Regions from separate parts of the Dactylosporangium sp. NPDC000521 genome, predicted to be linked through region 2. Evidence: riboswitches for the same ligand, from Rfam matches in the RefSeq annotation. Region 2 holds a riboswitch; each other region holds the start of a gene.

Region 1 (2,251 bases), on a different contig from region 2:
AGCATGCCGCGGAGCCGGTCGGCGAGGGCCGCGCGCTCGCCGTCGGGCAGGTCCTGCTCGCCGAGGACGACCAGCCGCGCGCCCCCGTCGATCGCGCGGTTGACCACCTCGTCGAGCGGCCGGTGCGCCTGCCGGCGGTCGGTGAACAGCACCAGCCTCGTCACCATGGCAGTCCCCCCATCGGGCTCGAGGCGGTCGCGTACAGGCGGCGCGGGATCCTCCCGGCGGTGTGCGCGAGGCGGCCCGCTTCGACGGCGAGCCGCATCGCCTCCGCCATGCGCGCGGGGTGCTCGGCGCGGGTGACCGCGGTCGCGAGCAGCACCCCGTCGCAGCCGAGCTCCATCGCCAGGGCCGCGTCGGAGGCGGTGCCGATCCCGGCGTCGAGGATGACCGGCACGGCCACCTTCTGCCGGATGAGCGCGATGTTGTGCGGGTTGCGGATGCCGAGGCCGGAGCCGATGGGCGCGCCGAGCGGCATGACCGCGGCGCATCCGGCGTCGGCGAGCCGCTGGGCGAGCACCGGATCGTCGGTGGTGTACGGCAGGACCGTGAACCCGTCCTCGACGAGCCGCTCCGCGGCGGTGACCAGCTCGACCGCGTCGGGCAGCAGCGTCTCCTCGTCGCCGATGACCTCCAGCTTGACCCACGCCGTGTCGAACGCCTCCCTGGCCAGGTGGGCGAGCTTCACCGCCTCGGTCGCCGTGTAGCAGCCGGCGGTGTTGGGCAGCAGCCGCACGCCGCACCGTTCGACGACGTCGAGCAGCGACGGCGCGCCCGGGTCGAGCCTGCGCAGCGCGACCGTGACGAGCCCGGTGCCGCTGGCCCGGATCGCGGCCTCGAGCGCGGCGTGGCTGGTCGCCCCGCCGGTGCCGAGGATGAGCCGCGACGGCAGCTCCACCCCGGCGATGGTGAGCGTCGCGCCGTCGCCACTGCCGATGCCGGCGGCGCTGCCGATGCCGTTGCCGGTAGCGGTGCCAATGCCGTTGCCGGCGCTGTTGCCGAGGTCAGCCACCTTGGACCGCCGTGAGGACGTCGATGGTGTCGCCGTCGACCGGCCTGGTCTCGGCCCAGTTTGCTCTCGGCACGACGGACCCGTTCAACGCGACGGCGACGCCCCGCGGGTCCTCGACCCCGGCGAGGCCACGGACGACGTCGGCGACGGTCGCGGTGTCGTCCACATCGGCGGCGACCGCGTTGACCACGAGCTGCATACGGCTCACTCCTGACTCCCTGCGCCGGCATGATCCGGATCAGGTTCGACGGTCGGGGGCTGACAGCCCCCCTCTCAGCCCGGTCATACCGGACTCCCGTGGGGTACGAGCTGACCATAACCCCGCCGCGGTCCTCAGGTAAAGCGGCTCACCCCGTACGCACTGATGTCCACATCCGTCGATCCCTTGGTGACCAGGTCGGCGATGGCGTGCGCGGTGACCGGTGCGAGGAGCACTCCGTGCCGGTAGTGGCCGCCCGCGACGTACACGTTGTCGTGCGTCTGCCCTTCGAGCCGGCCGAGGATCGGGGCGTTGTCCGGGGTCCCCGGCCGCAGTCCGGCGAGGGTCTCCGCGAGCGCCAGCTCGGCGACCCCCGGCAGCAGGTCCGCGGCCGGACGCAGCAGGTCGAGCACCCCACCGGCGGTCACCGTCGTGTCGGCGCCGCGCTCCTCCTCCGTCGCCCCGACGACCAGCTCCCCGTCGGCGCGCGGCACCAGGTACACGTGACGCCCCAGCGCGACGCCCCGCACCACGTGCGTGAGCAGCGGCTCGGCACCCCGCAACCGGAGCAGCTGTCCCTTCACCGGCCGCACCGGCAACCCCGTCACCCGCGCGATCCCGGCACCGGTCGCGATGATGATCACATCGTCCCGCAGGCTGGACGGATCCTCGACGTCCCGCTCCACCCACGTGACCGGCAGCCGCTCCGACCGCAGCGCCGCGAGCAGCAGCCGCGGGTCGACCTGATGATCCCCGGCCGCCTTCGCCCCGCCCCGGACCCGCGGGCTGAGCATCGGCTCCAGCTCCCGGAGCTTCCGCCCCTGCAGCGGCTCGACCGGCAGCCCCGCCCGCAGGTAGTAGTCGACGAGCCGCCGCACCTCGGTGAGGTCGTCCTCGGTGAGCGCGACGAGCAGCGTCCCCTCCGTCCGGTACCCCAGCGGCATCCCGGTCGCCGCGCTCAGCTCCGCCGCGAACGCGGGCCAGCGCCGCATCGACTCGAGCATCAGCTCCTGCAGCGCCTCCTCCCCGAAGCTCGCCTC
Region 2 (2,251 bases):
GGCAGCCGCGGGCACGGCACGTTCACCGGGATCCTGCTCGGCTCGGTCAGCCAACACTGCGTGCAACACGCACCCTGCCCGGTCGTCGTCGTCCCGTCGCGCGTTCATGCCGAGAAGGCAGCATCATGAACCCGCGGCCTGGGGCGGCAGCGACCTACGGATGGTCGAACAGATCACCGGCCGGCTGACCCGGCCCCGGGCAATGCTACCGGCGGCACCTGAGGACGTGGCCGTTCTCGCCGCGGCCGGTGACGTAACCCCGGAAGACGGTAGGGCCGCTGATCCCCAGCAAGCCACTCTCCCCCCCAGCGGGCACGTCCTCCCAGCTTCCGTCGGCGCCGGCACGCACCACCCTCATCTGCTGGTAGGGCGGGCACTGCCCGACCGAATGCGGCCGCGGCGCTTCCGGGAAGCTGCGCGCGCTCGCGCAGGACGCCTCGCTCAGCCCGTAGCCCTCGGCCAGGATCGCCGTGCGCCCTCAACGGCGGGCAGCGGCTGGGGGCGCGCCTGCTGCCTCGGTGGGCCGCAGGACGAGGACGGCGTCGAGCAGGCCGTCGCGGGCGACCGCTTGGTGCGTAGGTCGATTCGGGCAGGCCCCGCGCCCTGAGCGGTACGGCTTCGATCGTGGCCAGGTCATCGGGCGCGGCGTAGTACGGCCACAGCAGGTCCCCGGTCATCGGGCGTACCTCACGACCGTGCGCTGCCGGCCGAGGTCGATCGCGCCGTCGTTGGTGGCGACGGCGGTCTCGACGACTTGGCCTCGTAGAGCTGGGTCTGCGGAAGCTGGACGTCACGCGCCGCGATGTCGTTGGTAACCACCATGCCCGCGACGTAGTCGGCGAGGTTGTCCGCGGTGACCGTCGTGCCGACCGGCATCTGGCGGCCGAAGACCAGTCCGATCTCCACCTCGTAGTCCAGCAGCCGCACGTGGCCGGGGCGGACCACGTCGTCGAACGGGCCGCTGATCGAGCCCGACGTCTTGCGGAAGAACGTCAACGGGACCGTCTCGGGCTTGCCGCCCGTGTCCTTGACGTGCGAGATGAAGTTCGTCGACGTGCGGGATGAAGTTCGTCATCTGGGCGACGACGCGGCAGGGCGCGTTGCGCGGGATCGCACGCGGCATCCACCCCGGCGATCCTCACTGGCAGTAGTCTTGATCCCGATCACGCAACATGCGTCACGCCACATCGCCATGGCCGTTGACATCATCAAAGACGGCGCGAAAGACGGCGCGCCGAGTGGTCGGTGCAGATGAATAACCTGCGAGGCAATTTTCCTGCGCCGGCATTGTCCGGATCAGGTGAATGGGGATCGCCGTCCAACCTCTCCGATCTTTCGGCCTCTCAGCTCCGCTGGGCTAATAGCTTCGCTCTCCCGCTTGTCCCGCAGGCACTCACATACGCTACGCCGGAAACCGGCAGGTGCAGGGTGAGAGCTCGGGTGAAGCTGATCCGAAAATGCAGGGTGAGGGGGCAGGCGGCAGCATCCCGGCGCAGCTGGGATGCTGCTTACTACGGGCCGGTCGGGCGGCTGGGGCGAGAGTGACGGTGTAGCCGAGGGCTTCGAACTGGCGGATGTGGTTGCGTTTGCGGCGTTCGGGATTGACGCGGGTGTCGTAGAAGCCTGGGCCGAGGTCGGTAAACCAGGCGCGGCTCGTCGGCCACCCCGGCCAGAGCGCTGGCGTCGCGGGCCCGCCGCCACTCGACGATGCGCGAGGAGTACAGCGCCCCTTCACTGAGCAGCAGGAGGCGAAACGTTGCTTCTGCCGCTACGCCATGGCGCTGCAGGCCAAGTCGCACAGGGCCACGAGCCGGACCGTCACACCGTCGGCGTCGACCCAGCCGGCCAGATCGTGCTGCGGCGGCTGCCATCCGCGGTCGATCGCCCCGTCCAGTAGTCCGTCGGCGTAGCTGGCCAGCGCTGCGAGCGTCGGCCGACGGCCGCGGATGCCGAGCAGGTCCCGCACCTCGGCTGCGTGCTGGTCGACCTGCGCCGACAGGCCGGGAATCGCAGCTGCTGCCGCGAGGCCGGCGGCGCCGATCCGCCGGTGGAGGCGGTCGAGCAGCATCTGCACGGTCGCGTGGTCGGCGCCCAGGTTCGAGGCGGGGATGCTCATGAAGTACGACCATAGAGAGGCCGTACCGGGACGAAAAGGCCGCAACCGCTCCTTTACCGGCATCATGACCGTTCGGCTACCGACCGACTGGCCGACCGGGCGAGTCGGGGACGATCCGCCGGACCCGGCAACCCG
Region 3 (2,251 bases), on a different contig from region 2:
CGGTGCCCCTCGGAGCGCGGTACCAGCGCCATCACCACGAACAGCGTGGCCAGGGTGCCGTTGGTGGCCCAGAGCTTGACCCCGTTGAGCAGGTAGTCGCCGTCCCCGGTCGGCACGGCGGAGGTGCGCAGGTTCGCCGGGTACGAGCCGACCTCGGGCTCGGTCAGCAGGAACGCGGACACCTCGCCGCCGGCGAGCCGGGGCAGGAAGCGGGACTTCTGCTCGTCGGTGCCGACCAGCTTCAGCGGCTGTGGCACGCCGATCGACTGGTGCGCCGACAGCAGCGCGCCGATCGACGGGTTGACCGACCCGACCAGCGCGAGGGCGCGGCAGTAGTCGAGGTTCGACAGCCCGAGGCCGCCGTACTTGGTGTCGATCTTCATCCCGAAGGCGCCGAGCGAGCCCAGGTCGCGGAGCACCTCGTCGGGGATGCGGGCGTCGCGTTCGATCTGCTGTCCGTCGACGCCGCTGATGTACGAGCGGAGCTTCGCCAGGAACACCTGGCCTTCGGCGGCCTGCTTGTCCGCCGGCGGTGGGTCGATCAGGTCGAGGCGGAATCGGCCGAGGAACAGCTCCTTGCCGAAGCTCGGTTTGCGCCACTCCTGCTCGCGGCTGGCCTCGATGACCTTGCGCGCGTGTTTCTCGGTGTGCGTACTGCTAGCGGTGGGCGAGGAAGCGACCTGCGTCATTGCGGCACCCCCAGGTGTCAGTCCAGTACCGACCAGGCTATTACCCGCCAGTAGCAAAGGCCATGCCTCGCGGAGAAGGATCAAGCGCCGTGATTTTCACGACGGGGACCTACGAGCGGGAATCGTTCACTGTTACCGTCGGGAAACAACTTCACATCCGACAGGGGAGCGCACAGCGCTGAGAGTGCGGCGAGAAAGCCGCAGACCCTCGAACCTGATCTGGGTAATGCCAGCGCAGGAAGCTCGGTCACCTCACGCCCGCGCCACGTCCGCACCAGCGGCGTGGCGTCGCGACTCCTTCTGGCTCACCCCCGGACCAGGAGGCACCGAAGTGGAAACCCGTTGGCGGACCGTCGACATCATCGTCGCGTCGGTCATCGCGGTGGCGTTCGCCGCCGTGTTCTACGCGTGGAACAACCTGTGGAACGCCATGGAGAGCGTCGCCCTGCCGTGGCGCGCCTTCATCTACGGCGTGTGGCTGATCCCGGGCGTGCTCGGCCCGCTCGTGATCCGCAAGCCGGGCGCCGGGCTCTACACCGAGTTCGTCGCGGCGCTGGTCTCGGCCCTGTTCGGCTCGACCTGGGGCCTCGGCGTGCTGCTGTCCGGCCTGGTGCAGGGCGTCGGCGGCGAGTTCGGCTTCGCGTTCACCGGATACCGCAGCTTCAAGCTCGGCAATGCGCTCGTCGCCGGTGCCCTCGCCGGGGGCGGCGCGGCCCTGCTGGACCTCAACATCTACTACGGCGCGTTCAGCAACACCGACAAGGCCCTGTACGCGGCGATCGTCATGGCCAGCGGCGCGGTCATCGCCGGCGCCGGCTCGTGGGCGCTGCAGCGCTCGCTCGCCACGACCGGCGTGCTGGACCGCTTCCCGTCGGGCCGCGAACGGGCCGCAGTCTGACGTTGAGCACCGTCGAGTTCAAGGGATTCGGGTGGCGGCATGCCGGGCGCAAGGCCTGGGCGGTCCGCCACTTCGACCTGCGGATCGAGCACGGCGAGCGGGTCCTCCTGGCGGGCGCCTCCGGCGCCGGCAAGAGCACCCTGCTCGCCGCGCTCGCCGGCCTGCTCGCCGAGGACTCCGGCGAGCAGGAGGGCGAGGTGCTCGTCGACGGCGCGCCGGCCCGGCAGCGCAGGGCGGGCACCGGCATCGTCTTCCAGGACCCGCAGACCCAGCTCGTCATGAGCCGGTGCGGCGACGACGTCGCGTTCGGCCTGGAGAACCGGGGCGTCCCCCGCGACGAGATCTGGCCGAGGGTCGACGCCGCCCTCGCCGCCGTCGGCTTCCCGTACGACCGCGACCGTGACACGGCCCAGCTGTCCGGCGGTGAGCAGCAGCGGCTCGCGATCGCCGGCGTGCTCGTGGCGCGGCCGCGCCTGCTCCTGCTCGACGAGCCGACCGCCAACCTCGATCCGGCGGGTGCTCAGCTGGTACGGGCGGCGCTCGCGAAGGCCCTCCACGACGTCGACGCCACCATGATCCTCGTCGAACACCGCCTCGAGGAGGCGCTGACCCTGGTCGACCGGGTGATCACGCTGGGTGAGGAGCAGGAGCCGCTCGTCGTGCC

Evidence for each region. Region 2 has a riboswitch for thiamine pyrophosphate ahead of ACFY3L_RS44545 (fumarylacetoacetate hydrolase family protein). Riboswitches for the same ligand answer to the same signal wherever they lie in the genome.
Region 1: another riboswitch for thiamine pyrophosphate. It lies ahead of thiS (sulfur carrier protein ThiS); the one in region 2 lies ahead of ACFY3L_RS44545 (fumarylacetoacetate hydrolase family protein).
Region 3: another riboswitch for thiamine pyrophosphate. It lies ahead of ACFY3L_RS35760 (ECF transporter S component); the one in region 2 lies ahead of ACFY3L_RS44545 (fumarylacetoacetate hydrolase family protein).

Annotation. Positions count from the first base shown of each region.
Region 1 covers NZ_JBIAYW010000003.1:268,986-271,236, reverse strand. The annotation lists gene ACFY3L_RS11415 (thiamine phosphate synthase) at 1-167, opposite strand, end outside; gene ACFY3L_RS11410 (thiazole synthase) at 161-907, opposite strand; gene thiS (sulfur carrier protein ThiS) at 1,005-1,211, opposite strand; TPP riboswitch at 1,210-1,320, opposite strand; gene thiO (glycine oxidase ThiO) at 1,346-2,251, opposite strand, start outside.
Region 2 covers NZ_JBIAYW010000023.1:14,183-16,433, reverse strand. The annotation lists gene ACFY3L_RS44555 (universal stress protein) at 1-129, shown strand, start outside; gene ACFY3L_RS44550 (AMP-binding protein) at 206-463, opposite strand; gene ACFY3L_RS44545 (fumarylacetoacetate hydrolase family protein) at 688-996, opposite strand; gene ACFY3L_RS44540 (hypothetical protein) at 1,040-1,255, shown strand; TPP riboswitch at 1,257-1,386, opposite strand; gene ACFY3L_RS44535 (DUF6401 family natural product biosynthesis protein) at 1,769-2,116, opposite strand.
Region 3 covers NZ_JBIAYW010000013.1:111,962-114,212, forward strand. The annotation lists gene ACFY3L_RS35755 (acyl-CoA dehydrogenase family protein) at 1-689, opposite strand, end outside; TPP riboswitch at 842-948, shown strand; gene ACFY3L_RS35760 (ECF transporter S component) at 1,021-1,587, shown strand; gene ACFY3L_RS35765 (ABC transporter ATP-binding protein) at 1,590-2,251, shown strand, end outside.